DNA from 4 places in the Sinobaca sp. H24 genome. Region 4 is predicted to be linked to each of the others. Evidence: riboswitches for the same ligand, from Rfam matches in the RefSeq annotation. Region 4 holds a riboswitch; each other region holds the start of a gene.
What was found. Region 4 has a riboswitch for thiamine pyrophosphate ahead of tenA (thiaminase II). Riboswitches for the same ligand answer to the same signal wherever they lie in the genome.

Region 1 (7,784 bases), on a different contig from region 4:
TTTCCATTTCGCTACTCTTTCTTCCAGCGTGGCAAGAGGAGTGATGGAATTGGAATGAAGCTCTTCGTCCCATTTTCTTCTAATAAGATTATCTACAATGGATACATCATGTCCTTGTTTGGAAAGATAAAGGGCTGTCGGCCATCCGCAGAATCCGTCGCCGCCTGCAATAATAATTTTCATTGTCTTTCTACCTCCAGGTCGTATGTTCCGTCCTATCCGTCCGGAATCGTCTCTTTTTGTCTTTTTCATTGACTCTCTATTTAAAAATCACATAGTGTACCTTTTTATACCCTTTTTCTTATGAAAATATACGTATAAAAAGTGCACAGGCTGTCCATAGTATACTATACAACATTTGCTTTAAAGCCGCTATTTTATTTGTTGTTTATTTATGTAACTTATAGTTTTATGCGGGGTTATACCATGCTTTTACATACTGCTCCCCTATATTTACCAGAAAAAAAGGATGCCTTCAAAGAAGGCACCCCGTTCTTTTTGATTATAGGCTTAAATCAGTTGGAGCATCTTTTACGACAAGAATAACTTTACCGTCGTCAAGCTTGTCCTCTAATTCTTCTGCTTTTGCTTCTGTATAACCAAGCTCCTGGAATTTCGCACGAAGTTCGTCTCCCTGCTTGCGGAATACGTTTTTGATGCTCTCGCCGATACCCTGCTCTTTAGCACCTGCTGTGTTAGCATCTGCTTCGTCTGCAAGGCGGTTTGTTCTTTCTTTATCATGAGTAATAATATATATATATCCTCGCTGATACCTTGTGTCTTTAGTCTGTCGACTGCTGTTACAGCCTCATCGTCGTTTAAATATTCTTTATAAAATGGTTCCATTGTTTATCTCTCCCTTCTGAAGGAAGTTTTCCCGGAAATATTAACTTTAAAACTTATTTTTAACCGCCGACGATCTGATGATAGATTTTCCGTGCTTTTCCTTTATCCGATTCCCCATGAATAATAGCCCGTCCATCTGCAAACAGTACGATCCTTTTTTCTTCCCACTGCAGCACAAGCAGATGAGGGTTGGATTTCTGAATAATACTTTCATGCCGTTCTTTCAGGTGCTGCAAAGATGCACCCGCATTCCTGGCAGGCCTGACCTGTACGGCATCACGTCCACACAGCGTCTCTAGAGATGATTTAGCTTCCCACTGCAGATACGGGTAGGAAGCTTGAACACCGCAGGAAGAGCAGTCTTCTTTTTTTAATTTATCCAGGTTTATCGTGCGGTGTTGATTTTCCCAGACGTCAAAAGACAAAAGGGTACGCCTCAGATCCTCTTCGTTTCCGCTCAATATTTTCAACGCCTCCGCTGCCTGGTGGGCACTGACCATCTGTACTGCCGGAGCGATAATGCCTGCCGTATCACATGTTTCACCATCCATTGGTATATCCTCCATCAGGCAGTGCAGGCATGGCGTGTCTCCGGGTAAAATGGTGTACGTGATACCATAGCTTCCTACACAGGCGCCGTAAATAAAAGGAATATTATGCAGGCAGGCAAAGTCGTTAACCATCATACGGGTTTCAAAATTATCGAGCGCGTCAATAATAACATGCTGGAAGGAACGACTCTAAGAGAGCGGGTCTACTTCTCCTATTACAGCATTCACATCCGAATGCGGGTTAATGTCACGAAGACGGGCTTCTGCCGCAGCAGCTTTCGGCGTTGAGCTGTCTGCATCCCATTCAGTGTACAGCTGCTGGCGGTTTAAATTGCTGTGTTCCACATAGTCCCGGTCCACGATCGAAATCGAACCGATCCCGGCTCTTACGAGTGTTTCCGCCATACTGCTTCCTAATGCTCCCGCGCCTATTATAACGGCATGCTTATCCCCGATTGCCTGGCCCTTGTTTTCCGATCGGAGCGAACAGCTCCTGGCGGGAATAACGGCTGTTCATCACAGCTGGCTCATTCCTTCAGAAGGGCTGCTTGCCTGTGCATAAAATTTCTTCTCGGTGCGGCCGGCTTCATGGCCGAGTTTTCCTGCCTGAACCGCCAGCTTCATCGCTTCTGCCATCTTCACTGGATCATCGGCACCGGCTACTGCTGTATTTAACAGCACTCCATCCGCTCCAAGCTCCATTGCATAAGAGGCATCCTTAGGGCTTCCAATCCCTGCATCAACAATAACCGGCACTACAGCCTGTTCAATAATATGGGCAAGATTGTAGGGGTTTACGATACCCAGCCCTGTTCCAATAGGAGAGGCTCCGGGCATAATAGCGTGAATGCCAAGCTCCTGCAGCTTCCTTGCCAGCACCACATCATCCGATGTATACGTTAAGACGGTAAACCCTTCATTCAGAAGCTGTTCAGAGGCTTTGAGCGTTTCCACAGGATCTGGCAGCAGGGTTTTATCACAGCCAATTACTTCTACTTTAATCATGTCACACATACCAGCTGCATCTGCCATTCTTGCGATTCGTACAGCTTCTTCGCTGTTTTTGGCTCCGGCCGTGTTCGGAAGCAGCCTGTATCCGTTAAGATCCATAGCTTCAAAAGGATCCGGCTGAGAGCTGTCAAAAAATATTCATCCGTCTTACGCAAACGTCAGTACTTCCGTCTCTGAAGCTGCCACTGCCTGCTTCTGCACCTCAGCGGTTTTATATTTGCCTGTACCTAAAACAAACGCGATTCAAAAGAAAATCTCCAATAGTTTAACATCTTTCATCCTCTCCTACAAAGTGAACAATTGTCCAGCCGGTTTTTCCTTCAGCGCTGATTCCTTCTGCTCCGGCCTGGTTAAAATATCTCCGTTCTTTTCTACAACAGATTTTTTGTGACCAACGTTAAAATGCAAGCAGCTGTTCAACGGACTCCACTGTATCCGGAACCTGCTTTTCTTCTCCATTAATGGTGAGCTTCACTAGAAACACCTTCCTTTATTCGTTTTCGGCGGGGAGAAAAGGCCTTCTCCCATTCCGCGTTTACCGGTTCTCCACAGATGGAACGGGCGAGCCAGTCCCCTGTGCCGGCTGAAAGCAGAATGCCATTACGGTAATGCCCGGCTGCCATCCAGAGACCTTGATTATCTACAGAGCCAAGATAAGGCATACCGTCAGCAGACTGCGGTCTAACTCCACTCCACGCCTGTTTGAATTCTGCTCCGGCAAGATCCGGCACCAGCGTAAATGCGCTTTTCAACAGGTCATGAATAGAGCCTGCATACACCCTGCTCTCCATAGAACCTGGATGTTCCGTTGCCCGACAATGACCGTGCCGTTTTTCTTGGGAACAAGGTATACATCTGGAGCGTGAATGGTGGACGTAATAAGCTTCTCTGCGGGCCGGATAGATAAAATATCTCCTTTGACAGGTATCATCTCCGGCATCACACCAATATCTCCGTCTATTCAGGTCTGTCCATGCGCCTCCTGCCATCACTACATGCTCTGCTTCTATTGTCCCCCGGCTCGAGGTCACCTCATAGCCGCCTGTCTTCTGCTTAATGGAAGAAACCAAGGTATGCTCCATTATTTCTGCACCTAAAAGACGGCGCTTCCGGCATAGGCTTTCGTTAGATAAGGCGCCATAACCTGTCCGTCTTCCGGCATATACAGAGCGCCTTGAGCGGTCTCATCTGCCAGCTTTGATTCTTTTTTCTGCAGCTCTTCATGGGTCAGCCAGCTGACTTTTTCACCGGCCTCCTGCTGAAAGGCAAGTACATCAAGAAGATGGCTCGTTTCTTCATCTGAGTGTGCGGTTTTCAGCATACCGTTTTTTATATAATCTACGTGAATGCCTGAATAGGATTCAAGTTGAGGGACTAATTCGTCGTACATAGAACGGCTTGCTCTGGCAAAATCAAAAAACGCACCCTGGCTGTTGATTTCCACCTGTGCTCCAAGCATACCGGCAGCGGCACTGGAAGCTTCACTGCCAATCGTGCTCCGTTCCAAAAGAAGTACCCGCTTGCCTTTTTGTGCTAAATGAAAGGCAGTGGAACAGCCGTTAATACCGCCGCCGATCACTACGGTATGATAGGATGACATAGTTTTCCCTCCTCTTTCAGTTTTATATAATATTCGTACGCCCGCTGCTTCGGATCTTCTGCTTCGTATAAACCTGAAAGTACTGCAATACCGGAAGCACCGGAGCGGATACACGATTTCACACGTTCCGGAGTAATACCGCCGATTGCGATCACCGGCAGTGCAGTCGCTTCTGAAATAGCTTCGAGCTTCTTCAGGCCGTGTGGTTCCAATCCCGGCTTACTGCCGGTAACAAACACATGCCCGAAAAATAGATAATCAGCGCCTGCCTTTTCTTTTAAGCGGGCCGCTTCCAGGCTGTGAACAGACCAGCCTGCAGTGAGACACTGTGTCGGCTTTTGCTCTACGGCTTCTTTCAAATGATATCCAACCTCTTTGAAATGCCGTCTATTTTCTTCCGGTATATTCAAACGGACCTGGTAGTCCGCCACTCCCTCTTCCTTTAGGAATGCAACAGCGGTTCGTAACTCCCTGAGCGACCAGAGAGGTTCACGTATATGAAAACAATCGATATATTCTTTCATCTCTTTGGAAATGTCCATCCATTCTCTTAAGGTCTGCCTGCCGGTCGATACAGCATGCAGTTCTTTTCCGTTTGTTCCCATGAAAAAAGCCGCCTTCCCATGAGGGAAAGCGGCTGTTGGTTTCTGCGGAAAAAGCAGGACAAGCCACTTCCCTCCGCTGGTATATCTCCAGATCAGGTTCAAAGAGTCCCGAAGTATCACTTCAATCTCAGCCCTTTAAAAAGGCACCCCTAGTGGTAAAACTATTGAATTGGTTATAGTATTCATCGTAAGCTATCGTTGTTTGAATTGTCAATCAACATAAACTAAAGACTGTCTAAATAAGGAAAAACCTTTATACTGAAAGTACACGTTAATAAAAGGAGAGATTCATCATGCCATTTGTAAATATTAAAATTACAAAAGAACATAAGCCCGCAACTCCGGAACAAAAACAACAGCTTATTGAAGGCGCTACTAAACTGCTGCAGGATGTTCTCGGCAAGAATCCACAGACGACTATCGTTGTTATTGATGAAGTAGAAACCGACAACTGGGGCATTGGTGCTAAATCGGTATCGGAAATCCGCAAAAAAGATACGCTGTAATTCGAGGCGGCTCACCTTTTTACGATAAGAGGAAGGCAAAGACTGCCTTTCTCTCTTTCTATTCTACTTCTATTTCCTCTGTCGGCATGCTGTGCATATTGCGGGCTGTCACATGGGCTGTAACGTGGTGCGTACCGCTCTCTTCAAACGTATACTCCAGCATATATTCCCCATCGCTGCTGTGTTCCCCTTCTATCTGCTCGCCCATTTCCTGTTCGCCTTCACTCCATATTTCAAACAGCACTTCGCCCGCGTCTTCCACCGCTTCTCCATCCTGTTCAACATGCGCTTCAATTAGAGCTGTTTCTCCGGTCACAGCCGGTTCATCGATATGTATCGCTACTTCAATTGGTTCGCTGCTGGGCGGACTATTTTCAGCTTCCGATTCATCGGAACCGCCGCAGGCACTTAACAAAAGAAGTCCAAATGTGCCGGCACCTATTCCCCATTTTCTCATTACATATGCTCCCTTCTCTTTTCATGCATCATCCCATATTATATCTTGATTGCGCTTTCTTTGTTACCCCTAGGTACCAATTATTAATAACAGTATCCAAAGGGAAGGTACACTTAAAATGGTCGTCAGCAGCGTAATGCTTGAAACCAGATCGGGACTCGAATGAAACTCTACAGATATCATAGCAATCGTTGCTGCGGTCGGCATCGCTACCGCTACAATCAGCACCGTACTCAAAAGCTCATTTGTCTGCAGCAGCTGCGTCAATCCATAGGCAATTACCGGGGAAATAACGAGTCTTACCGCTGTCCCAATGCTGATCAGCTTCCATTCAAGGGAAGCCAGGGAAATTTTAGCAAGCTGCATGCCAAGCACGACCATTACTACGGGAATGGAGGCTTCGCCCAGCATACTGATGCTGTCAAAATAGGTCGGCGGGATCGTAATATGAAGCCATTGAAACAATATTCCTAAGAGCAGAGCAAAGAAAGCAGGCATTTTGAATACAACGCGAAGCGCGTCAGCACCTGTCATATTACTGCGGTTGGCGATATATACTCCTACCGTACTCATGAAAAGGATTGAATCACCATAAAAATGACGGCATAAGCAAACGCCTCTTCCCCAAAAGCAAACAATATCAGGGGAGCTCCGTAATTTCCTGCATTCATAAATGCAGTAGACAGCGTCATACCGCTTTCCGTCGGAGCATCCCAGCGGAATATAAAGGCCAGCAGTTTATTCAACAAAAGCATGGCAATAAGAAAGATGACGGCAAACAAAACAATCAGAAACACATCATAATCAGGTTCTGTTGTGTAAAAGGTCCGGAACACTAGAGCCGGCGTTAGTATGTATAAAGCGACACCCGATACAGAGCGTACATCGAGCAGCTGTTTTTTTTGAAGCAGAAAACCGGAAAGAAAAATTAGTCCAATTGGAATAAGCGTGCTGATTAAAACACCCATGTGCTCCTCCTTTCTAAAAAAACTATAAAGCGGAACCCATTCAGGCTCCGCTTCTTTAGTTTAGCATATTTTATTTTGGTCGATCCGGCTTTCCTTTCAGCATCTGTTTCAGCTGCTTTTTCTCGGAGCGCGACACAAGAATGTAAAGAAAATCCTCTTCTTCGATCACTGTCTCACCGTAGGGAGTGACCAGATCTTCATTTCGGACAATCGCACTGATCAGCACACTATCCGGAAAGTTAATTTCCTGAAGCGTTTTTCCTAAAATTGGGGTGTTTTGATCCGTCTGGAACTCGATAATTTCGGCGTTCGCCTTGCCGATCGATATCAGCTCGATGGAATGATACGGTACTTCTTTTTTAGGACCGGAAAGCTTCAATTTTTTGGCTAAATAAGAAATACTCGATCCTTGAATTAAGGCGGAAGTCAGAACAATAAAGAAGACAATGTTAAACAGCACGTCGCCGGATTCCACGCCGGCCACAATTGGAAAGGTAGCGAGTACAATCGGAACCGCCCCGCGCAGTCCTGCCCAGGATATGAAGATTTTCTCTTTAAAACTGTACGATGTGCCGATAGTAGAAAGAAACGTAGCGGCCGGTCTTGCCACGAGCATAAGCGTAGCAGACAGTACCAGTCCGGCAATCGCAACAGAAGGACTTAGCAGCTGCTCCGGAAAAGCGAGAAGTCCCAGGATAATAAACATCGTAATCTGTGCCATCCAGGCCAGCCCTTCATTGAACCGAAAAATAGAATGACGATAGGTTAATTCGGAGTTACCGACTATTAAAGCAGCTACATATACCGCAAGAAGTCCGCTCGCTCCGGCAAATGCGGCCAGCCCATAAGTAAGCAGCGCAAAAAAATCGCAAAAATCGGATAAAGTCCACTTGAATCCAGATTGATTCGGTTGATCGAAAGCGAAGCTATTTTCCCCAAAACAATCCCCATGACAAGCCCCAGGCCCATCTGCCAGAAAAAGGAACCGATGAGAAGTAAATAGCTTGGCTCATCGAGAATAACCAGTTCTATAAAAGCGACTGTTAAAAACACAGCCATCGGATCATTCGTTCCCGATTCTGCTTCAAGCGTCGCCCCTATTTTCGTTTTGATATTCCGCTCTTTCAGCGCAGCAAAAACCGCCGCTGCGTCGGTAGAGCCGACAATGGAACCAAGCAGGAAAGCCTCCGTCCAGGAAAGGTCGACTATCAGCTTTGCAGCTACTCCAACGATAGCTGAA
Region 2 (7,784 bases), on a different contig from region 4:
GCGACAAGCGGCAGATTAAGCTGCCTTGCATATTTAATGCCTGCATATCCTACCACGGCCGGGTTTACTACATGGACTACATCCGGTTTATATTCCTTCAGATGTTTTTTTACGACCGGATGCGGGACCGCAAACTGCTTGCGATAAAAAGGAAACGTAATGTGGGAAAGGCCGATTACTTTTGCTCCTTTATATTCATAAACTCCAAGGTCAGGTGCGTAAATCCGCACCTCGTGCCCCTGGTCAAGCAGCCAGCTGATGCAGGCTGTAAGCCGGGTTACGATACCATCTGTGGAAGGCAGAAAGGTTTCAGTTATTATGGCTATTTTCAACAGGAACACACTCCGTTTTTATTATTTCCAGGTTACGTTCGGAAGAACATTTTCTTTTACAACGCGGTCTTTATGAGTCAGTGCTGCGTGAAGGATCTCTTTGATTACATCATCTGTCAGCATAAACGGCTCAAGTCCAAGGTCTAGAAGATTTGTATTTACCGCACGGTAAAAATGCTCTTCTGCCTCGATGCGGGGATTGTCATACTTGCCGACTTCCACTTCAATGCCTTCTTCTTTTGCTACACGCTGCACCATTTCCGCTAAGTCCGTAATAGAAAATTCTTCTGTAAACTGGTTAAATACGCGGAACTCACCATTGTCTGCAGGATTTTCAGCAGCAATTTCAATACAACGTACGGTGTCGCGGATATTCAGGAAGCCTCTAATCTGCTGGCCTTTTCCGTAAACAGTCAGGTCATGTCCGATAGCAGACTGAATAATAAAGCGGTTTAATGCCGTTCCGAACACGCCGTCATAATCGAGGCGGTTTACAAGAACCGGATCCATAGCCGTTTCTTCTGTGTCCAGGCCGTATACGATGCCCTGGTTTAAATCGGTGGCACGAATACCCCACGTCTTGCAGGCAAACATAATATTGTGGCTGTCATGAACTTTTGATAAATGGTAAAACGAGTTTGGCTGCTTTGGAAAAGGAAGCACATCTTTTCTGCCTTTATGCTCAATTTCGATATAGCCTTCTTCGATTTCGATGTTAGGGGTTCCGTATTCTCCCATTGTTCCAAGCTTAATTAAGTGGCACTCCGGTACAATTTCTTTAATGCCGTATAGTACGTTCAGTGTTCCTACGACGTTGTTTGTCTGGGTGAAAACAGCATGCTCGCGGTCAATCATGGAATAAGGTGCGGAACGCTGTTCAGCAAAGTGGACAAATGCGTCCGGCTGCTCCTGCTTTAACACCTCACGAAGAAAATCATAATGATTTAAATCTCCTTCGTATGTACGAATTTCTTTTCCAGTGAGCTCTTTCCATTTCGCTACTCTTTCTTCTAGTGTAGCAAGAGGGGTAATAGAGTTGGAATGAAGTTCCTCGTCCCATTTTCTTCTGATAAGATTATCTACGATCGATACGTCATGTCCTTTTTTGGAAAGATAAAGGGCTGTCGGCCAGCCGCAGAATCCGTCTCCGCCTGCAATAATGATTTTCATTGTGTTTCTACCTCCAGGTCATATATTCCATCCTATCCGGCTGGAATAGTCTCTTTTTGTTTAAATTAGTGCTGCTTGTAAAAAAACCGCATAGCATACCTAATTATACACGTAATAATACGAAAATATATGTATAAAAGGTACACACCCTGTCCATAGTATACTATACAACATTTGTTTTAAAGCCGCTATTTTATTTGCTGATTATTTATGTAACTTTTAGTTTTCTGCGGGGTTATACCATGCTTTTACATACTGATGCTTTTCTATATTTTACAGAAAAAAGAGGTGCCTTCCAAAGAAGGCACCCCATTCTTTTTGATTATAGACTTAAATCAGCTGGAGCATCTTTTACGACAAGAATAATTTTTCCGTCGTCGAGCTTTTCTTCCAGCTCTTCTGCTTTCGCTTCTGTATAGCCAAGCTCCTGGAATTTTGCACGAAGCTCGTCTCCCTGTTTGCGGAATACGTTTTTGATGCTCGCGCCGATTCCCTGCTCCTTGGCACCTGCCGGGTTGGCATCTGCTTCATCTGCTACACGATTTGTTCTTTCTTTGTCGTGAGTCACGACGAAAATGTTATCCTCACTGATGCCCTGTGTTTTTAATCTGTCTACAGCTGTTACAGCCTCATCGTCGTTTAAATATTCTTTATAAAATGGTTCCATTGTTTATCTCTCCCTTCTCAGATGAGTGTTCCCCGAAACGAAAAATTTAAAACTTTCTTTTATCCGCCCACAATCTGATGATAAATTTTCCGTGCATTCGCCTTATCCGTTTCTCCGTGAATAATGGCACGGCCGTCTGCAAACAAAACGATTCTTTTTTCTTCCCATTCCAGTACAAGCAGATGGGAATTGGATTTTCGTACTAAATGTTCGTGCTGTTCTTTAAGACGACCCAACGAGGCTTCTGCCGTTTTTGCCGGCCGGATTTGTACGGCATCCCGACCGCACAGCGTTTCCAGCGAAGACCCGGATTCCCACTGCAGATAAGGGTAATCAGCTTTCGTTCCGCAGGAAGTACAGTCCTGTTTTTTTAATTTGTCCAGATTCATCGTACGGTGTTCATTTTTCCAGACATCAAAAGAAAGCAGCGTCCGCCGCAGATCTTTCTCGTTTCCGCTTAATAATTTTAAAGCCTCTGCAGCCTGGTGGGCACTGACCATCTGCACAGCCGGCGCAATAATGCCGGCCGTATCACACGTCTCCCCGTCCATTGGAATATCCTCCACCAGACAGTGCAGGCAGGGGGTGTCCCCGGGAAGAATGGTATAGGTGAGTCCATAGCTTCCTACACAGGCACCATATATAAAAGGAATCTGATGACGACAGGCAAAATCGTTTACCAGCATACGGGTTTCAAAGTTATCAAGTGCATCAATAATAATATCTGCAGGCAGAAAGGATTCCAAAAGGGATGGATCCACTTCGCCTACAACAGCTTTTATATCGGCATACCGATTAATATCGCGGAGTCGTGCTTCTGCCGCAGCGGCTTTTGGGATAGAGTTGTCTGCATCCAATTCGGTATACAGCTGCTGACGGTTTAAATTGCTGTGCTCCACATAATCCCGGTCTACAATAGAAACCGCTCCGATCCCTGCCCTGACAAGCGTTTCAGCCATACTGCTTCCTAAAGCGCCCGCACCGATAATAATGGCATGTTTTTGTTCAATGGACTGCTGACCCTTTTTTTCAATGGGCGCGAACAGCTCCTGACGGGAATAACGACCGTCGTTCACAGCTGGCTCATTCCTTCCGTGGGACTGCTTGCCTGTGCATAGAATTTCTTTTCTGTACGCCCGGCTTCATGTCCAAGCTTTCCTGCCTGAACGGCCAGTTTCATCGCTTCTGCCATTTTCACCGGCTGATCAGCTCCTGCCACAGCTGTATTCAACAGCACACCGTCTGCTCCGAGCTCCATTGCATAGGACGCATCTTTAGGACTGCCGATGCCCGCGTCTACGATAACAGGGACAACCGCCTGTTCTATAATATGGGCTAGATTGTAAGGATTGACGATCCCCAGTCCGGTACCGATAGGCGATGCGCCCGGCATGATCGCGTGAATGCCCAGCTCCTGAAGCTTTCTTGCGAGTACCACGTCATCTGAAGTATATGTGAGTACAGTAAAGCCTTCCTTCAAAAGCTGTTCGGAGGCCTTCAGCGTTTCTACAGGATCCGGCAGCAGGGTTTTATCACATCCGATCACTTCCACTTTAATCATATCGCACATGCCGGCTGCATCTGCCATTCTTGCTATTCTCACGGCTTCTTCAGCCGTCTTTGCGCCGGCCGTATTGGGAAGCAGCCTGTACCCTTTAAGGTCCATATCTTCGAAAGGATCCGGCTGCGAGCTGTCGAAGATATTCATCCGCCTGACGGCAAATGTCAGCACTTCCGTCTCTGACGCTTCCACCGCCTGTTTCTGCACCTCAGCTGTTTTGTATTTCCCCGTGCCTAGAAATAATCGTGATGCTAAAGAAAATCCTCCAATATTCAGCATCTCTCATCCTCCTCCTACAAAATGAACAATTTCCAACCTGTCGTTTTCGTTCAGCAGCGATTCTTTCTGTTCAGGTTTAGTCAAAATTTCCCCGTTTTTTTCTACAACAGATTTTTTGTGTCCAACGTTAAAATGAGCAAGCAGCTGCTCGACAGATTCCACCATCTCCGGTATCTGCTGTTCTTCTCCATTAATGATAAGCTTCACTGGAAACACCTTCCTTTGTTTGTTTTCGATGGGGAGAAAACGCCCTCTCCCATTCCTGATTTATTGTCTCTCCACAAATGGTTCGGGCAAGCCAGACTCCTGTACCCGCTGAAAGCAGGATACCGTTCCGGTAATGCCCGGCTGCCATCCAGAGACCTTGATTGTCTATCGAACCAAGATAAGGTAGTCCATCTGCAGACTGCGGCCTGATACCGCTCCATGCCTGATTGAATTCCGCCCCGGCAAGACCCGGTACCAGCACGAATGCGCTTTTCAACAGGTCATGAATGGAACCGGCGTATACCTGCTTTTCCATACTTCCCGGATGCTCGGTTGCCCCGATAGTAACCGTGCCGTTTTTCTTCGGCACAAGATACACGTCTGGAGCGTGGATCGTTGACGTAAAGAGCTGTTTTTTTGGGCGGATCGATAAAATATCTCCTTTAACGGGAATCATTTCCGGCATGACGGCAATATCACCTTCCAGCAGGTCTGTCCAGGCTCCTCCTGCCATCACTACATGCTCCGCTTCAACTGTTATCTGTTCTGAAGTCACTTTATATCCCCCTGATTTCTTCTTAATAGAAGAAACGGAGGTATGCTCCATTATTTCTGCACCTAAATGAACAGCACTTTGGGCATAGGCGTGCGTTAGATATGGAGCCATCACCTGGCCGTCCTCCGGCATATAAAGAGCACCTTGAAAGGTCTCATCTTTAAGGTCTGGTTCTTTTTTCTGCAGGTCCTCCCGGGTCAGCCAGCTGACTTTTTCGCCTGCTTTCTGCTGAAACGAGAGCACCTCAAGCAGGTGGGTTGTTTCTTCATCCGTATGAGCCGTTTTAAGCATTCCGTTTTTGATATAGTCCACCTGTACATTCGAATAGGATTCCAGTTTAGGTACCAGCTCGTCGTACATCGCACGGCTCGCTCTTGCAAAATCAAAAAAAGCACCTTTACTATTAATCTCCACCTGGGCACCGAGCATACCGGCAGCGGCGCTGGAGGCCTCGCTGCCGATCGTGTTTCGTTCCAAAAGAAGCACCCGTTTTCCTTTTTCTGCGAGATGAAAGGCAGTTGAACAGCCATTAATACCGCCGCCGATCACTACGGTATGATAGGAAATCATTTATTTTCCCTCCTTGTTGAGTTTCGTAAAATAGGCGCAGGCCTGCCGCTCCGGATCTGCTGCTTCATAAAGACCCGACAGCATTGCAACCCCTGCAGCACCGGAGCGAATGCAGTCTTTCACCTGTTCAGGCGTAATTCCGCCGATGGCTATTACCGGCAGCTGTGACTCTCGGGCGATAATCGAAAGCTGCTGAAGCCCCCGCGGTTGAAGGCCTTGTTTACTACCTGTTGAAAATACATGCCCAAAAAACAAATAGTCCGCGCCGGCCTTTTCTTTTTCACGGGCAGCTTCTATGCTGTGAACAGACCAGCCGGTCATGAGGCTTTGTTCCGGCTTTTGTGCAGCAGCTTCTTTCAAATGAAAACCGGTTCCGCTGAAACAGCTTCTTTTTTCTTCGGGTATATTCAAGCGGATCTGCTCCGGCGGCACCCCTTCTTTCTGCAGAAATTCAATGGCGGTTCGTAACTCTTCAAGAGACCAGAGGGGCTCCCGAACGTGAAAACAATCCGTGTATTTTTTGATTTTTTTAGAAATGTGCATCCACTCTTCCAATGTCTGCCGGCCTGTCGACACCGCATGCAGTTCGTTTCGTTGTATATTCATTAAAAAAGCCGCCTTCCCCTGAGGGAAGACGGCTGTTGGTTTCTGCTGAGAGAAGCAGGACAAGCCACTTCCCTCCGCTGGTATATCCAGATCAGGTTCAAAGAGTCCCGAAGTATCACTTCAATCTCAGCCCTTTTAAAAGGCACCCCTAGTGGTAACACTATTAAATTGGTTCTAGTGTTTATCGTAAGCTATCATTGTTTGAATTGTCAATCAACATAAAGTAACTACTGTTTAAACTCGAAGAAAGCTTTATACTAAATGCATACGTTAATTAAAAGGAGAGATACATCATGCCATTTGTAAATATTAAAATTACGAAGGAACAAAAGCCCGCTACGCCGGAACAAAAGCAGCAGCTTATTGAAGGCGCGACAAAACTGCTTCAGGATGTTCTCGGAAAAAATCCGCAGACGACCGTCGTTGTGATTGATGAAGTGGAAACCGATAACTGGGGCATTGGAGCTAAATCCGTTTCGGAAATCCGCAAGAAAGACACGCTCTAATTCAAACAGCATAACTAATTTAAAAACAGGGAGGGCGTCTGCTGCCCTCCCATTTCTTTACTCTACTTCGAGTTCCTCTGTCGGCATGCTGTGCATATTACGGGCTGTCACGTGTGCTGTAATAAAATAAGTGCCGCTTTCTTCGAACGTATACTCCTGCGTGTATTCTCCGCTGCTTTTGTGCTCTCCTTCTATCTGCTCTCCCGTTTCCTGCTCCCCTTCTCTCCATATTTCAAATAAAACCTCGTTCGCATCCTCTACCGCTTCTCCTTCCTGCTCTACCTGAGCTTCAACCTGAACCGTTTCTCCAGCCTCCACTGTTTCATCCGTATGTATGGCTACTTCAATAGGTTCGGTGCTTGGAGGTTCGCTTTCGGCTTCTGATTCCCCGGAACCGCCGCATGCACTTAACAAAAGAAGCATAAAAGCTGTGCTTCCTGCTGCCCATTTTTTCATAAAAAAGCTCCCTTCTCTTTTTCGCTCTGCATCTTTCATTATATCGTGAGTGCGCTTTCTTTGTTACCCCCTCAAGTACCAATTATTAATAACAGTATCCAGAGGGAAGGAACGCTTAGAATCGTAGTGAGCAGCGTAATACTCGAAACCAGATCGGGGCTCGAATGAAACTCTACCGAAATCATCGCAATTGTGGCCGCGGTCGGCATTGCCACTGCCACTATCAGTACGGTACTTAAAAGATCATTTGTCTGCAGCAGTTCGGTTAGTCCCCAGGCAATGACCGGTGAAACTACAAGCCTTACGGCGGTGCCAATGCTGATAAGCTTCCATTCGAGCGAAGCCAGTGAAATTTTAGCCAGTTGCATCCCAAGTACCACCATAACAACGGGAATCGAGGCTTCTCCAAGCATGCTGATGCTGTCAAAATAAGTCGGAGGGATCGTTACCTGAAGCCATTGAAACAAAATACCTAAAAGCAGGGCAAAAAAAGCAGGCATTTTTAATACGACGCGAAGAGCGTCCGCTCCTGTCATATTGCTCCGGTTTGCAATATACACTCCTATCGTGCTCATAAAAAAGGACTGAATCACCATAAAGATAACAGCGTAGGCAAATGCCTGCTCTCCAAAAGCAAACAATATAAGCGGCGCTCCATAGTTTCCGGCATTCATAAACGAGGTGGACAGGGTCATTCCGCTTTCTGTGGGAGCATCCCAGCGCAATACCCAGGTCAGCAGCTTATTTAATAAAAGCATTACAATTAAAAAAATCACAGCAAACAACACAATCAGAAATACATCATAGTCAGGCTCTGTCGTATAAAATGTCCGGAATACCAGAGCAGGCGTCAATATGTATAAAGCCACACCTG
Region 3 (7,784 bases), on a different contig from region 4:
TCTCAGCCATGGCCTGCTGAGGCTGCAGGAGCTTCGTTTCTTTATCAATGTCCTGCTGGAGTTCGTCGTTCCAGCTTTTCCGTTTTTTAATACAGCTTTGCAGAAAATCATCCTCTTTTTCTTCAAGCCCATTCGTGAACCATGGGAGAATCGAGCGCAGATCTCCTATAAGTCCGACCCGGGAAGGGTAATATTTCCCGATAACAGAAGAATCAATATCAATTTGGACGGCCGGGGTGTTCTCTGGAAGAAATTCACGATAAGGAAATGCTGTTCCAAGCAGGAGGAGCAGATCGGCTTCCTGTATGGCTTCATAGGACGGCTTTGTCCCAAGCTGTCCGAGCTGGCCCATATTGTGTGGATGATCATCCGGGATCATTCCTTTAGCCGGAAGGGAAACGATAATAGGTGCTTTGATTTTTTCAGCGAAAGCCAATACTTCATCGGCTGCACCTTCGGCTCCCTTTCCAACGAGAATAGCAGGTTTTTTTGATTCGTGTATATACGCCGTTGCTTCTTTGAGGTCTTTTTCCTCCGGACGTATAACAGGAGAAGAATAGATGGGGGACGTCATGGCTTCTTTTGATTTCACCTTCTGGCTGAATAAATCATCCGGAACAATTAGAACGGCCGGGCCTTTTTGGGCGTAAGCTGTACGTATAGCCTGATTAAGCATATCCGGAAGCTGCTCGGCTGTCTGGACGCGGCGGTTGTATACCCCTACGTCTTCAAACATCGCTTCAAGCTTTAACTCCTGAAAATGATCGGTTCCGACCATTGTGCTGCTGATTTGTCCTACAATAGCAAGGACTGGTACTTTGTCTTTTTTTGCGTCGTAAAGTCCGTTCTGCAGATGAACAGCTCCGGGACCTGCAATGGATAAACAGACACCAATCTGATGAGTAAGCTTGGCATGTGCTGAGGCCGCAAGTGCCCCTGTTTCTTCGTGTCGTATTTGAATAAAACGAATGTCTTCCTGTTTTCGGAGTTCTTCCATCAGTTCATTAATAGAATCACCCGGCATTCCAAAAATCCGGTCTACCTGCCACGTGTGTAAAAGATCAATCACCTGTTTACCGGCTGTTTGTTCGAGCATTAGAACATCCCCCGTTTCATAGTGTTATATAGGTTAAACCATTCCCTGTTCACGGACTATTAAACAATTCTTTCCAAACGTAGAGGTCTTATGCTACTTAAAAATATTGAACCAGCCTTTCCATTTAAACAAAAGCAAAAACGCCTGCTGTGCCGGCCATCGCTGCGAGAGTAATAAAATAGCCGTTATCTGCTGAAAGCTCCGGCATGTTCGTAAAGTTCATACCATACAGTCCGGCAATAAAGGTAAGCGGAATAAAAATAGTAGAAACAATAGTCAAAGTCATCATAATTTCGTTCATTCGATTGGAGTTGATCGTCTGATAGTTGTCCCGCATATCAGAAGTCATCTCGCGGTTCGATTGAATGAGTTCAGTCTGTTTTAATAAGTGATCATATATGTCCCGGTAGTATGCCTTATGTTCCGTAATAAGTTCCAGGCGCAGGTCAAGCATCCGGTAAAGAAGATCCCGCATTGGTACGATAGTCCGGCGCAGCTGAAGAAGGTCTCCGCGGATATCAAACACTTCATCAATCAAAGCCCCATATGTTTTGTCCGCGTCTTTTTCTTCAATTTCGTTCAGGCGGTCTTCCATTTGATAGAGAGGCGGGAAGTACGCGTCAACCATCTTATCGATAACAGAATAAATAATGTAATATGGCCCCTTATCACGAAAATCAGCAGAGGCCAGGGCCTTTTCCCAGACTGCATCTATCTCCGGCGAGGCGCTTAAGTGAAAGGTCACGACAAAGTTACTGCCGGAAAGATATCTACTTCTTTTTTAGCAAAGGTGTCCTTCTGAAGCGAATGCATGACAAAAAAACTCAAAATCTTCATAGTGATCGTATTTAGGGCGCTGCATGGAATGAAAGCAGTCTTCCACAGCGAGCGGATGAAAAGCAAAATCCTGTTCCAGCCGGGAAGCTTCTTCATCCGCAGGGTCTCTAAAATCAGCCCAGAACCATTTAATCGTGTTATCTGCCAGCAGCACAGAAATATCTTCATTTTCTTTCCACTCATTATGTATCGTAACCGCCATTGTGCGAATCATGGACGTGCTCCTTTCTGTATCTTAACCAACATATATAAATAGCCTATTTGTCACCAGGTCAAACATGCGGTTGTATGAAAACGCAATATATGATTTACTGGAAATACAAATGAATAATCACGCATCACTTCTAGGGGAGCTGTATAAGCTGAGAAAAGGAGACATCCTTGACCCTTATTACCTGATCTGGTTCATACCGGCGGAGGGAAGAAGCGGAAGACGGTTTCGTTGTCTTTGCTTCTTCTTTCAGGAAGAAGCTTTTTTGTATTCTAGATGCGAATCAGCCATTTGATGGGGGAGCAGAGATAATGACAGAACTATCCGGACTGTTAACACATATGGAAGAGAAGCAGGAAGATCTTCTCGAACTGGTGAGGACCTTAATTTCTTACAAAACACCGGCACCACCGGCAAGATACAGCAGAGATCCAGGCGTTTATTGCTTCGTATGTAAAAGAAATGAACTATGAGGTCGACACCTGGGACGTTTACCCCGGTGATCCTAACGTTGTAGCGACGAAAAAAGGAACCAGTTCATCCAAATACCACAGTCTTATACTGAACGGACATGTCGATACAGCAGAAGTGGAAGGATCAGAATGGACAACAGACCCATATCAGGCAGAAGTAAAAGATGGCTGGATTCAGGGGCGCGGGGCAGCCGATATGAAAGGCGGGCTGGCCGGAGCTTTATTTGTGCTGCGTATGTTCCATGAACAGGGAATAAAGCTTCCAGGTGACCTGACGCTGCAGTCAGTCATTGGAGAAGAGGTTGGTGAGGCAGGAACGCTTGCCTGCTGCAGGCGCGGCTACACAGCAGACTATGCGCTCGTTGTAGATACGAGTGATCTTCACATTCAGGGCCAGGGCGGCGTGATTACCGGATGGATTACGATCAAAAGTCCGGAGACGTTCCATGATGCCATGAGACGGAATATGATCCATGCAGGAGGCGCAGTAAGGGGAGCCAGTGCAATTGAAAAAATGATGGTTATTATCCAGGGCCTGCAGACGCTGGAAAGACAGTGGGCTGTAGAAAAGAGTTACCCCGGCGTTCCGGCCGGAGCTAACACGATTAACCCGGCCGTCATTGAAGGGGGAAGGAACGCGGCGTTTGTAGCAGATGAATGCCGGCTTTGGGTGACGGTTCACTTCTACCCGGATGAAACACATGAATCTGCCGCTGCAGAAGTAGAAGCACATATACGGAATGTGGCATCAGGAGATCCCTGGCTGCAACATCATCCTCCTGTATTTGAATGGGGCGGTACGTCTATGATTGAGGACCGGGGAGAAATTTTTCCATCGCTTTCGGTTGATAAAGAACATAAGGGGACGAACATGCTGGCAGACTCCCTGGAGAAAATATCTGGAGAAAAAGCAGTCCTTGATGTTTCTCCCACTGTAACAGATGGAGGGTGGCTTGGAGATGCCGGTATCCCAACAGCTATCTTTGGACCGGGGACGCTTTCGAATGCACACGCCGTGAACGAACAACTTTCTATTGATCAGCTGCTTACATTTACGAGAACGCTTGCCGTTTATATATACGAATGGCTGCACTCAGAAAAGAACGAGGAGGAATAGATATGTCATTCAGCCGCACGCTTCAGCAGAAACTGGAGCCGATCTGGACCAAAAACCACAGCCATCCATTTGTTACCGGGATGGGAGACGGGACATTGGACAAAGATGCATTTCGTTATTTCATGATTCAGGATTATTTGTATTTAAAAGAGTATTCCCGCTTGTTTGCAATGGGAACGATGAAAGCCCGGACACTAAAAACGATGGGGGAGTTCGCCGATCTGCTGCAGTCTACTCTGAATGAAGAAATGCAGCTGCACCGGGAATACAGTGCTAAGCTGAATATTACAGAAGAAGAACTGGAGCAGGCAGAGGCAGCCCCTGTCACTTTGGCTTATACAAGATACATGCTGCATGAAGGACAAAGCGGCGGGCTCGCCGAGCTGACAGCGGCCCTGCTTCCGTGTATGTGGAGCTACGCAGAAATCGGACGGGATTTAAGCCGTATACCCGGCGCTGCTGAGCACGAGTTATATGGAGAATGGATACGGATGTACAGTGATCCTGGTTTTCAGGAGCTTGCCGACTGGTGCATTGCTCTGTTGGATGAACTGGCAGAAGGGAAGCCTCAGCATGAACTCGACAAGCTGGAAGAAATCTTTTTAACGACAACTAAATTTGAGTATTTGTTCTGGGATATGGCCTATCATCATAAAACCTGGCCGGTATAATAGAAAGAAACACGAATCGAAAAAAAACCTCGGATTCCTAAAAAGGGATCCGAGGTTTTTTTGTTACGACTTCTTTTGAGGCAGCTCTTTTTTTGATTTAAGGTTTTTTTAACAAGAATACCCCAAACCATTCGTTTTCATCGGTCCAGAATGCGTCGACTTCCAAATGTGCCTGGTCGACAAGAGCAATAAATTCAGAAATGGAAAACTTATGCGAGTTTTCCGTATGAATGGTTTCGCCTTTGGAAAAATGAAAGGTGTGCTCTTCCAGAGAGATGAATTGTTCTTTATTGCTTTGAATATGCATTTCGATGCGCCCTTTTTCCTCGGAATAAAAAGCATGATGCATAAAATCGTCAGCATGGATGCCCGCATTCATTTCCTTATTCATACGTTCCAGAATGTTTAAGTTAAAGGCAGCCGTAATCCCCTTTTCATCATTGTAGGCTTTGTGAAGAAGGGAGGTGTCTTTCTTTAAATCGACACCAATCAAAATCTGCCCATCTGCCGCAAGCTCACTTCCAAGCGACTGCAGAAAATCCGTGGCTTCTTCTCTTTGGAAGTTGCCTATTGTAGAACCTAGAAAACAGATTGTTTTATTGATTTCCAGGTCCTCGTGCAGAAACTCCAGCGTGCTCGTGTAATCTGCGCAGATGCCGGTAACTTCCAATGCCGGATAATACTTCAGCACTTGTTCTGCCGTATCCTGAAGGGCGCTGATCGATATATCGACCGGTTTATAAGCTGCAGGCTTGTCCAGGAAAGGAAGCACCTGATTAATTTTTTCGAAGCTTCCGCTGCCGAGTTCAATAATATGAGCCTGTCCACCGATCGCCGCAGCAATATCAGGGCCAAAATCGTGCAGGATTTCCATTTCTGCCCGGCTTACATAATACTCCGGCAGCTTTGTAATGGCATTAAATAATTCACTTCCTGTTTTGTCGTAAAAATGCTTAGCAGGAAGGGTCTTGGGCATCTGTCCAAGACCGGCAATGACATCATCTTTAAAAGAAGACAACTCAGGCTGCAGATCTACTAACGTATAAGGAAGGTTTATTTTTTTCATTTATTCATCCCTGGCAAGACGGATACCGCTGAACTGCCAGCGTTTTTCAGGTGGAAAGAAATTTCGGTACGTAGAGCGGATGTGTGCCTGAGGTGTGGCACAGGAGCCGCCGCGCAGTACCATTTGGTTACTCATGAATTTAGCATTATATTCTCCGAGTGCCCCTTCGAGAGGACGGTTATTTGGATAAGGAGCATAAGGGCTTCTCGTCCATTCCCATACGTTCCATAGACCTGATGCGGTCTTCTACAGGTGCAGGGTGATAAGCCTCTGACTCTACAAAGTGTCCCTCTGGCGGATGATCACGGAAGGCATGCTCCCATTCCTGTTCTGTAGGAAGCCTGAATCCGGCCCAGCGGGAAAAGGCGTCTGCCTCATAATAGCTGATATGAGTCACTGGTTCTTCCGGATTCACTTTCTTTAATCCCTGGAGAGAATAGGCATACCATTCTCCATCGTGCTTTTCCCAGTACAGCGGGGCGTTCCACTGCTCCGCCTTGACGATGGCCCACCCTTCAGACAGCCAGTAGCCGGCTTCTGTATAGCCGCCGTCTTCTATGAATTCCATATATTCTCTGTTGGTTACAGGCACCGAGGCGATGGAAAAAGGATGAATCCAGTATTTGTGTACAGGACGTTCATTATCGAAAGAAAAATGAATGTTATTCGTTCCTATTTCAGTAAGGCCTTCCTCAAATGTCAGCCATTCTCTCGCCGCAGCAGTACCTCCGCCGGTTCGTTCTGGAAAGACGGCAGGATTTGTTGGATTAATAGAGAAGTTGTATTTAGTATCTGTAATAAGAAGTTCCTGATGCTGCTGTTCGTGCTGAAGACCAACTTCCATTAAATCAGCAATTTCTTCTGTGAGAGGGGTATTAAGTAAAAAGGCTTCTACTTTTTGTTCTACATATTCACGATAAGCAAGCGTTTCTGCTACCGTAGGCCTGGAGATAAGCCCGCGCTTTGATTTCGGAAAAATTTTCCCCTGTGTTTCATAATAAGAGTTATAAAGAGCGTTGGAGTCTTTGGAAAACTCTACATAATCATCTGCATGGTTTTTCAAAATAAATTGCTCAAAGAACCAGGTTGTATGGGCTAAGTGCCATTTTGCGGGACTTACGTCATCAGAGGCCTGCATCATATAATCCTCTGTTTCCAGAGGGGCGGTGAGATGAAGCGTTTGTTTCCGGATCGTTTGAAAATCGGTCAGAAGCTTTTCGACAGTAGATGAAGCAGTGTATTCGATGAGAAAAACCTCCTAAAAAAATTTTACTTATCTCATACCTTCTTTTTGCCAGAACGAAACCTAACAGAATTCCGGGAACAATAGAATGTTAGAATTGACTGGAGAGGGGGTACATAATGATATACGACAAATTATATGGAGCGGTAAAATGATAAATACCTGGAAGGCAAAAGCAGTTAGAAAGAAAGCTTCTTTTCAAAAACGTCCGTCCACTATAAACATTCAAGCAGTAGCTTCCGTGGATAAACGATTAATTTCCACAACGGGGCGTATGACACCTGTGACCTTTTATTATCCGGTAACAGCTGGAGCAGGTAAGCTTCCCATATACATAAATCTGCATGGAGGCGGGTTTGTGCATGGAACGGCTGAACAGGATGACCCCTATTGCAGGTATATAGCCAATGAGGCTTCCTGCCTCGTAGTGAATATCAACTATGCAAAAGCACCGGAGTCTCCATTTCCGGCAGCTTTAGAAGAAAGCTATGAAGTGATTAAGTGGGTGATCGATCACGCAGAAAGTCTTGGCGCCGATAAGAACCGGCTGGCTGTCGGCGGGCAGAGTGCAGGTGGCAACCTGGCTGCAGCCCTTACTCTTCTGGCAGCTATTAGAAAAGAGTTTTCTTTTTCTAAACAGGTTCTGAACTATCCAGTGCTCGATTTGGTGACGCCGGCTGAAGAAAAGCCGGTACTGGACGAAAAACGTGTCATTCCAACTAAACAGATGATTTTTTATAACAATTGCTATGTAATAGATAAAGAGAGTGCAAAAAACCCTCTCGCTTCACCTATTATGGCGGAGAGCATGAAAGGTGTCCCGCCGGCTCTGGTTATCACAGCCGAATATGATTCGCTTGCAGAGGAAGCGGAGCTGTATGCGGCTAAATTGACCAAGCATGGAATCGAAACAGAGCACAAACGTTTTGATGGATGCGAGCATGCGTTTACGCATGATGGGCCCAATAAAGAAGCAGAGGAAGCATGGAAGCTGATTGCCGGCTCACTAAAGGCATCGCTGCACATCAATCAAACATCAGCTACTACTAAATAAGGAGTGAATAAAATGG
Region 4 (7,784 bases):
TGAAAAGGAGAAAAGAAAAGCAGCAGACTTGTAACAGCCAAAGCAAAAACCATAAAAGCGGCTGTCTGTTTTTTGTTCATACATCGCTCCTTTTTTTATGGCAGTTTCTTTGATTTCCCTGCTGCAGGATAATATCCTCAGTAGAACAGCTTATGTATTCAGGAAAAAAAAGACCATGTATGAAATACTACCTGTAGGACCGAAATTTGAAAAGTCCCATTCTTCAATTAGTTCTTACCTATTACTGGAAAAAGAAGTGCTTTTTCAGGGATAGAACAATGTTTTAAAACGAAGGGAAGAATCTTTTTAAAATGAATGCAGGATTATAGGCAGTGAAGGGTATAGTCGTAAAAAGGGCTGTATAAACCACAGCAGGAAGTATGGAAAGGAAGGACAGACCTATGGATAAACAGGAAGTAATAATAATCGGGGCAGGGCCTACCGGTCTTACGCTGGCGCTTGAGCTTTCCCGTTATCATATTCCAATTCGCATCATCGCTAAAGACAGCGGTCCCGGCCAGGCATCAAGAGCAATGGCCGTTGTGCCGAGAACGCTGGAGTTTTACCGGCAGTTTGGCATTGACCAGGAAGTAATAAACAATGGCATCAAGCTGGATAACATTCTGGTACGGGTGGAAGGAGAAGAAAAAGCGGCAGTTAATTTTCAGCTGCTCGGCGGTGATTTGAGTCCCTATCCATTTGTGCTGACTTATCCTCAGGATGACCATGAAGCATTTCTCATTAGCAAAACTAAAAGCGCAGGGGATTGAAATAGATTGGGGAACGGAGCTTGTATCCTTTACTCATAATGACACAGGGACGACGGCTGTAGTCAAAAAAGACGGTCGCACGGAAGAAATTCAAAGCTCTTATCTTGTAGGCTGCGACGGAGCTTCAAGCATCGTGCGGACAGAACTTGATATTGATTTTACAGGCGGTACCTACCCACAGATATTTTGTGTGATTGATATTGAAGGAGAAGGAGAAGCTATTAGTTCGAAAAGTATGAACATGTGTTTCAGCGGAGATGAATTTGCGATCTTTATGCCGGTACGAAGCAGTAAAACGACCAGGCTGATTAGTATTATACCGAGAGAGCTGCAAAAGCAGGGAAAGACTTCGTTTGAAGATATAAAACCATTTCTGGAATCTGCATTTAAAGTGCGGATTGATAAAGTAAACTGGTATTCGACGTACAGCGTTCATCATCGTGTGGCTGAACACTTTCAACAGGGTCGTGTGTTTTTAGCCGGGGATGCCGCGCACATACACAGTCCTGCCGGCGGACAAGGAATGAATACGGGAATCGGTGATGCGGTGAACCTGGGCTGGAAGCTTGCATCCGTCATTCAACAACGGGCACATCCATCTATATTGGAAACATACAGCCCGGAGCGACGTACCTTTGCTAAGGTCCTTGTGGCAAGCACCGACCGTGCGTTTACAAGAATCGTTGCAAAAGATAAACCGAGCAAGCTGCTTCGTAAAAATATTATTCCGGCCGGGATCCCTCTGTTAAATTATTCCAGATTTATCCGGCGGATTGTATTTAATATTCTTTCCCAGATTCGTGTAAATTATAAAAAAAGCGATCTGAGCTATGGACACAAAAACAGGCTGCACGCCGGCCAGCGCCTCCCGTATACGGGCTATAACTATGATGCGCTGAATGAAATGGACTGGCAGATTCATATATATGGTCAGGCAAGTGACTCTATGAAAGAATTTGCGTCACGGCACCATATTTCTTTATTTAAATGGCCGTGGGATAAGCGAGCTTCCAAGGCGGGACTCGTCGAAGATGCTCTCTGCTTTATCCGTCCCGATGGACATATCGGATTTTTAAGCGAATATCAGGATACCTATGAGCTGAATGCCTACATGAGAGAGCACGGAATCGTTACAGAAGCGGCCAAAAGCCATGCAGCAAATTAGTGAAAACGTGATATAGTATTAGAAGCTCGGGATAAGGGAGGGCTTATGGAAATATCCAAAGCACGTTTTGCTGCTTTATGTATCTGTCATAGCATTTTGTTTCTTTTTTCCATTCTGCTGCTTGGCCTTCTGCTGAGCGGTATCCTTACAACAGAGAGAAATGGTCTCTACCTTGTATTGGGATCTATTATTCTTTTTTCCAGCATCATTGGCATAGATAATATACTGAAAATGCTGGAAGAAAGAAAAATAGCATAAAAAAGCTCCGCTTCTTTATACGAGAAGCGGAGCTTTTATGCGTCTATGGGTTATTGCTCTGTGTATTGTTGTTTGGGTTGGATTCAAGCAGCAGCAAGCCGGAAGAAGAAGGATCCCGCTGCTGGAGCTCGTAGAGAGAAGCGGTCAGCTCCATAAACCACGGTTTGTCATTGGATTCGAGTGCCAGATCTATCATATTGAGCAGACCGGCTTCATAATCGAGGCCTGCATTTTCGAGTTTCGTTACTTTCTGCTGAATAAGCGCTATCTTACGGCCGATAGATGCTTTGTTATCGGAAGATACGACAACCAGTGTTACCGTTTCGTTTAAGGAATTAACGTGATCGACATACCCAAAAATCAGCTCATCATTGTTTGTTACAGCTTTTACCCAATCACCATATTGAAGCGTATTTTTATTTGTGAGCATTCTGTAAACCTCCTCAAAGGATATCTAAAAATAGAGAGTGCCTTGTCTTCGGGTCCATAGCAGGAATGCGGTTAATTAATTCTTATTGTACCTTACTGGGGTAAGGCACCGTCAACTTATCTGCTTTTATCGAGCAGATCGGATAAATCAGCGATCGTATAATTTTTTAAAAAGTCTCCTAAATGCTCTTCAGCATCAATCAGAATGATCGAAAGAAGCGTATTTGTGGACGAATAAAGCGAATACGATACACTCTCTTCTGTTTTCTTAAATTGCAGTGTGCCTTCAGCAGTTATTTGGTAGATATCCCATAAATTGATCCGGCACGGGTCTCCTATTAGAGAAAAACCGCCGCCGATGCCTTCTTTAGATTCCACGTATCCGCAGTCTCTAAGAACGCTCAGAACTCTTCTTACCTGGACCGGATGAGCCTGGGCACTGGAAGCTATTTCAGTGCTTCTTGCATAGCGTTCCGGCTTTGTATCGAGAAATAACAAACTATGCACAGCGAGTGAAAACTCTCTATTCACAGGCATCACCCTTTCCCGGGGAAGCGATCCTTCTATATACTGTAAGTATAATTGTTACAGAAAATTCTGTCAATTAAAAAGAAGTGCTAATGGTATTTTTTTCAAAAAAGAAGGTTGAATATTTTATCTATTGTGCTATAGTAGTGGCAAGTTCATAAGTAATCCGCTAGGGGTGCCGTAAATGGCTGAGACAAGATGTATCTTGGTCCCTTTGAACCTGATCTGGTTAATACCAGCGTAGGAAAGTGGAGACGGCATCCTGCAGTATGGTTATTTTTTAGACTATATATGTTCAGGGCCACTCCACAACGGGGTGGCCCTTTTTTGTGCCTCCGGTTGTTCTGTCGGTATCACCTGCGGATGCTTATGGCATCAAAGGAGGTCTTTTGACATGAAATTTTCTGAACAGCTTTGGAAGGACACAGAACACTTATTTGAAGCAAGCTATAACAACCCGTTTATCCGGGGTATTGCTGAAGGGGAGCTGCCAGCTGCTTCTCTTACACACTATGTGAAACAGGATTATGAATACCTGAATGCCATGATCAAAGCAAAAGCATATGGCATAACTAAATGTAATTCAAGAGAAGATATGGCCATGTTTAACGATACGATTGAATTTGTATTAAACAGTGAAACACATCCACACCATAATTTGTGTGAGCAGGCAGGAGTATCCTATGAATCGCTGCAGGGATATGACCTGGCGCCGGCAGCCCAGCATTATACCCTGCAGATGCTGCATTATTCCTCGACAGGCACCCTTGGAGATGTGATAGCTGTTACACTTGCATGCCCATGGGTGTACTTGTATGTAGGAGAGAAGCTCATGGAAGAGGTCAGCCCGGGACCGGAGCATCCATTTAACGACTGGATCCGTTTTTACGGAGACAGGGAGGAGCGGGAAATGTATAAATACATTGATCGGCTTGATGAACTGGCAGAGACGGCAGGGGAAGAAGAAAAAAATAGATGGCGCCGGTTATTTATGGAAGGCTGCCAGCTGGAGTATATGTTTTTTGACATGGCTTTTCATGCGGCGGACTGGCCGTTTGAGCGCACGCTGGAAGAAACAGGACGTAAGGGATGAAAGCTGAGAAACTAAATCTCCGGGACATTGTAGTCATTGCATTTATTTCAGCCGTGTTTGGCGTACTTTATTTGCTTTGGGTTCTGCTTGGTCAGGTAGTGAGTGGTGTGATAGGGCCGGTAGGCGGCGGTTTGATGGCCGGCTTCTGGATACTGGCTCCAATTGTGTGTATGTATATTATCCAGAAACCGGGAACCGCTCTTCTTGCTGAAATGATTGCAGCCGGAACGGAAATTATGGTTGGCTCGGTAAATGCCGGTGCCGTATTAATTCTTGGTTTTACTCAGGGACTTGGGGCTGAGCTTATTTTCGCCTTGTTCTTCTACCGTTATTTCTCGCTGCCGGTCTTAATGCTGGCGGGTATGGGAGGCACCTTTGCGGCTTTTTGGACGCAGTACTTCTTATATGGAATCAACCAGTATTCCTTTATTGTTGCTGCAGCGATGATGGGGACGATGCTGATCAGCGGAGCACTTTTAGCCGGATGGGCGGGAAAAAGCTTTAGTGATGCGCTGGTGAAAACAGGGGTGCTCGATCGATTTGCATTAGGAAAGCAGTACCGCAGCCGAACGATGGAAAAGGATATCTCATGATAACAGCCGATCAGCTTACAGTGACTTATCCATTTACGAAGGAACCAGCGATGGCCGGCTTCACATCAAGAATTAGGAGTGGAGAAAATGTGCTGGTAATTGGTCCAAGCGGATCGGGTAAAAGCACGCTCACTCTGGCTGTGCAGGGCATTCTCCCGAGATCGGTAGAAGCAGACGTGGCAGGAGAGCTTCAGGTGGACGGAGAAATACCATCACATCGAAGCATAATGGAAGCAGCCGCTAAAACAGGCGTATTGTTTCAGGATCCGGATACTCAGTTCTGCATGGCAGTCATTCGTGATGAATTAGCATTTACAATGGAAAACAGAGCCATTGCTCAAGAAAAGATGGACAGCCGAATGCAAAGCGCGTTAAAAGCGGTGGGAATGCAAGCGCATATTGATACAGCGATACATGCTTTATCCGGCGGGATGAAGCAAAAAGCGGCGATGGCATCTCTCTGGTGCCAGGACCCCGATATATGGATTATTGATGAACCAATGTCCCAGCTTGATCCTGCCGCCCGCCGCAGTCTGGCTGAATGCCTGCAGGTAATTAAACAGGACGCAGAAAAGACGCTGATCATGATTGAACATCAGCTCGATGAGGTTGTCGAGCTGGCAGACCGGCTGATTGTTATGGACGATAGAGGGTCCGTATTTGCAGATGGTGCCCCGCGGGACGTGTTGACTGAACATACAGAGGCTATGGTAAGCATGGGTATTCGGCTGCCGTCTGTTACAAAAACAGCCTATGCCCTGCTGAATAAGCACCCGGAACTGTTCAGGAGGATGCCTGTAACTATAAAGCAGTGGCAGGAGGGAACAAGGCATCTCCCTGCAGAAATAATCAACCGCGTGCTTCCTGTCCCAGCTGGAAGCGGGAGGATTGATGATAAAAATATAGTGCTGGAGGGAGAAAAGCTCAGTTTCCGCTATAAAGGCACCAAAGTAATAGATGAGCTGAGCTGCCGGTTTTATAAGGGAGAGTTCCACGCGATAGTCGGCCGCAACGGATCAGGGAAAAGCACGCTGTTTCAACTGCTTACAGGCTGGCTGAAACAGGAGCAGGGGGATGTGTCTTTGTTCGGGGAAAAGCTCACCCGAAAATCGATGAAAAGAATCGCATCTGCGATTGGTATTGTGTTTCAGCAGCCGGAACATCAGTTTATTCATGTAACGGTGGAAAAAGAGCTGAGACACAGCATGGAAATCGAAGGATGGAAAGAAGAAGCTATAAAAGAACGTGTGGAGGAATTACTCGATCTGTTTGCCCTGCAGCACAAAAAAATGAGCCATCCTTTTCAGCTGAGTCAGGGACAGAAACGACGACTTTCGACAGCTGTCATGCTTACAAGCAGTCAGTCGATTCTTTTGCTTGATGAACCGATGTTTGGCCTGGACCAGAGAAACACCGATGCCCTTTTAATGATACTTCGAAAGCTGCAGGAAGAAGGCAAGACGATTGTCATGATTACACATGATTTGAATGTTGTTTATTCCTATGCCAGTCGTGTGATTGCGATAGATGAAGGGGTTGTTTATTATGAAGGAGACACAGCCTCTTTTTTCCATCATCCAGATCAGATTCATCGTGCCGGCGGGGTAATACCAGCCTGCATGGAGATGCGACAAGAAAAGGAACGATTGATCTATGTTTGAAGCGTATCAGCACCAGAACGCATTTTTGCAGCGTGTACATCCCACCGTGAAGCTGTTGAGTCTTCTAATAATAATGCTTTGCATGATTCCTATATACGACGTATGGCGGCCATTGTTACTTCTAACAGCTACAGTGACTGCTATTGCGGTATTAGGACGTGTTCCTATTCAGCGTCTGCTTCTTATTCTGCTGCCATTCCTGTTCTTTGGGTTTAGTTTTGTTTGGCTGCAGGCCGTGTTTCCGGAGGAGCGGGGGGAGACAGTGTTATTTCAAATCGGCAGCCTTCCCATTGCTGCTGAAAATATCGAAATTGGTCTTTCGCTCGGACTGCGTGCGCTCGTTTTCGCTTCCTGGTCGTTATTGTTTGTGTTAACGACGAGTCCAACTGCTTTAGTGCTGAGCCTGATGGAAAAATGGAAACTTACGCCCGGCATAGGATACGGGCTGATGGCTGCGTATCGATTCCTGCCTCAGCTGCATGAAGAGTTCAGGCAGATAAAAAGGGCTCATCACATGCGCAGTATGGGAAACAAGCAAAGTGTATGGAAGTGGAAACAGTACGCTATACCATTAATGGCCGGAGCCATCCGTAAAGCGGAAAGAACGGCAGCTGCTATGGAAGTGAAAGGATTTGACGGGGCCGGAAACCGCACCCGCTATCAGGCCATGCCTTACCATAAAGAAGATATAGTTTTTATGGGCGGCGTTCTTTTAACAGCAGTAAGCTTAGTGTGGTTCCCTATATAAATAAACATATGTAATGAGCACTCTCTGTGATGTTATTCGCAGAGAGTGCTTTTTTATTTCTTCATAAAAACCCTTGTGAGATTATCTGCTTGGAAAATTTAAAATTATTAGAATCTTCTATTGGAATTGATAGATGTGTATGCTACTTTTATTTAAAGAACAATTAAAGACAATTTCTTAAAAGGAGTGTATAATGTGAATAATAGTGAAGGTAAAGGAAAATCTACGTTTTTTATGAAGTTTTTGGACTGGGTGGAAAAAATGGGAAATAAGCTTCCCCATCCTTTTATGCTTTTTGTTTACCTGGCGCTTGGCGTTATTTTAATTTCATCCGTCATAGGCTGGTTCAATGTTAGCTTTGAAGATCCTCAGACAGGGGACACTCTTGCTATTCAGCCGCTGCTTTCTGTATCGGGTCTGGAATATATGCTGTCTTCCATGCTGGAAAACTTCACAGGCTTTGCACCGCTTGGCCTTGTGCTTGTTATGATGTTTGGTATCGGCCTGGCTCAGAAGGTCGGTTTGATGGAAACGTTTAT

Region 1: another riboswitch for thiamine pyrophosphate. It lies ahead of MMY81_RS00780 (thiamine phosphate synthase); the one in region 4 lies ahead of tenA (thiaminase II).
Region 2: another riboswitch for thiamine pyrophosphate. It lies ahead of MMY81_RS25065 (thiamine phosphate synthase); the one in region 4 lies ahead of tenA (thiaminase II).
Region 3: another riboswitch for thiamine pyrophosphate. It lies ahead of MMY81_RS01190 (acetylornithine deacetylase); the one in region 4 lies ahead of tenA (thiaminase II).

The regions. Positions count from the first base shown of each region.
Region 1 covers NZ_JALBWT010000001.1:131,453-139,236, forward strand. The annotation lists gene MMY81_RS00750 (NAD-dependent epimerase/dehydratase family protein) at 1-183, opposite strand, end outside; gene MMY81_RS00755 (YflT domain-containing protein) at 503-757, opposite strand; partial or broken gene MMY81_RS00760 (ThiF family adenylyltransferase) at 906-1,914, opposite strand; partial or broken gene MMY81_RS00765 (thiazole synthase) at 1,914-2,609, opposite strand; partial or broken gene thiO (glycine oxidase ThiO) at 2,867-4,008, opposite strand; gene MMY81_RS00780 (thiamine phosphate synthase) at 3,987-4,613, opposite strand; TPP riboswitch at 4,665-4,774, opposite strand; gene MMY81_RS00785 (tautomerase family protein) at 4,907-5,119, shown strand; gene MMY81_RS00790 (FixH family protein) at 5,178-5,576, opposite strand; gene MMY81_RS00795 (AEC family transporter) at 5,646-6,149, opposite strand; gene MMY81_RS00800 (AEC family transporter) at 6,146-6,544, opposite strand; gene MMY81_RS34795 (TrkA C-terminal domain-containing protein) at 6,615-7,004, opposite strand; partial or broken gene MMY81_RS00805 (potassium/proton antiporter) at 6,987-7,784, opposite strand, start outside.
Region 2 covers NZ_JALBWT010000029.1:36,351-44,134, reverse strand. The annotation lists gene MMY81_RS25100 (glycosyltransferase family 4 protein) at 1-332, opposite strand, end outside; gene MMY81_RS25095 (NAD-dependent epimerase/dehydratase family protein) at 354-1,502, opposite strand; gene MMY81_RS25090 (YflT domain-containing protein) at 1,825-2,169, opposite strand; gene MMY81_RS25085 (ThiF family adenylyltransferase) at 2,229-3,245, opposite strand; gene MMY81_RS25080 (thiazole synthase) at 3,242-4,009, opposite strand; gene thiS (sulfur carrier protein ThiS) at 4,013-4,216, opposite strand; gene thiO (glycine oxidase ThiO) at 4,200-5,342, opposite strand; gene MMY81_RS25065 (thiamine phosphate synthase) at 5,343-5,948, opposite strand; TPP riboswitch at 6,001-6,108, opposite strand; gene MMY81_RS25060 (tautomerase family protein) at 6,242-6,454, shown strand; gene MMY81_RS25055 (FixH family protein) at 6,512-6,910, opposite strand; gene MMY81_RS25050 (AEC family transporter) at 6,982-7,784, opposite strand, start outside.
Region 3 covers NZ_JALBWT010000001.1:198,613-206,396, reverse strand. The annotation lists gene MMY81_RS01200 (pyruvate oxidase) at 1-1,096, opposite strand, end outside; partial or broken gene corA (magnesium/cobalt transporter CorA) at 1,221-2,135, opposite strand; TPP riboswitch at 2,270-2,372, shown strand; partial or broken gene MMY81_RS01190 (acetylornithine deacetylase) at 2,453-3,734, shown strand; gene tenA (thiaminase II) at 3,737-4,405, shown strand; gene egtD (L-histidine N(alpha)-methyltransferase) at 4,503-5,471, opposite strand; partial or broken gene MMY81_RS01175 (ergothioneine biosynthesis protein EgtB) at 5,472-5,636, opposite strand; gene egtB (ergothioneine biosynthesis protein EgtB) at 5,650-6,630, opposite strand; gene MMY81_RS01165 (alpha/beta hydrolase) at 6,866-7,768, shown strand; gene MMY81_RS01160 (flavin reductase family protein) at 7,781-7,784, shown strand, end outside.
Region 4 covers NZ_JALBWT010000006.1:164,577-172,360, reverse strand. The annotation lists gene MMY81_RS10940 (SH3 domain-containing protein) at 1-80, opposite strand, end outside; gene MMY81_RS10935 (FAD-dependent oxidoreductase) at 402-770, shown strand; gene MMY81_RS10930 (FAD-dependent monooxygenase) at 727-1,935, shown strand; gene MMY81_RS10925 (hypothetical protein) at 1,981-2,193, shown strand; gene MMY81_RS10920 (IDEAL domain-containing protein) at 2,237-2,623, opposite strand; gene MMY81_RS10915 (RrF2 family transcriptional regulator) at 2,740-3,153, opposite strand; TPP riboswitch at 3,312-3,414, shown strand; gene tenA (thiaminase II) at 3,545-4,243, shown strand; gene MMY81_RS10905 (ECF transporter S component) at 4,240-4,836, shown strand; gene MMY81_RS10900 (ABC transporter ATP-binding protein) at 4,833-6,497, shown strand; gene MMY81_RS10895 (energy-coupling factor transporter transmembrane component T family protein) at 6,490-7,245, shown strand; gene MMY81_RS10890 (AbgT family transporter) at 7,480-7,784, shown strand, end outside.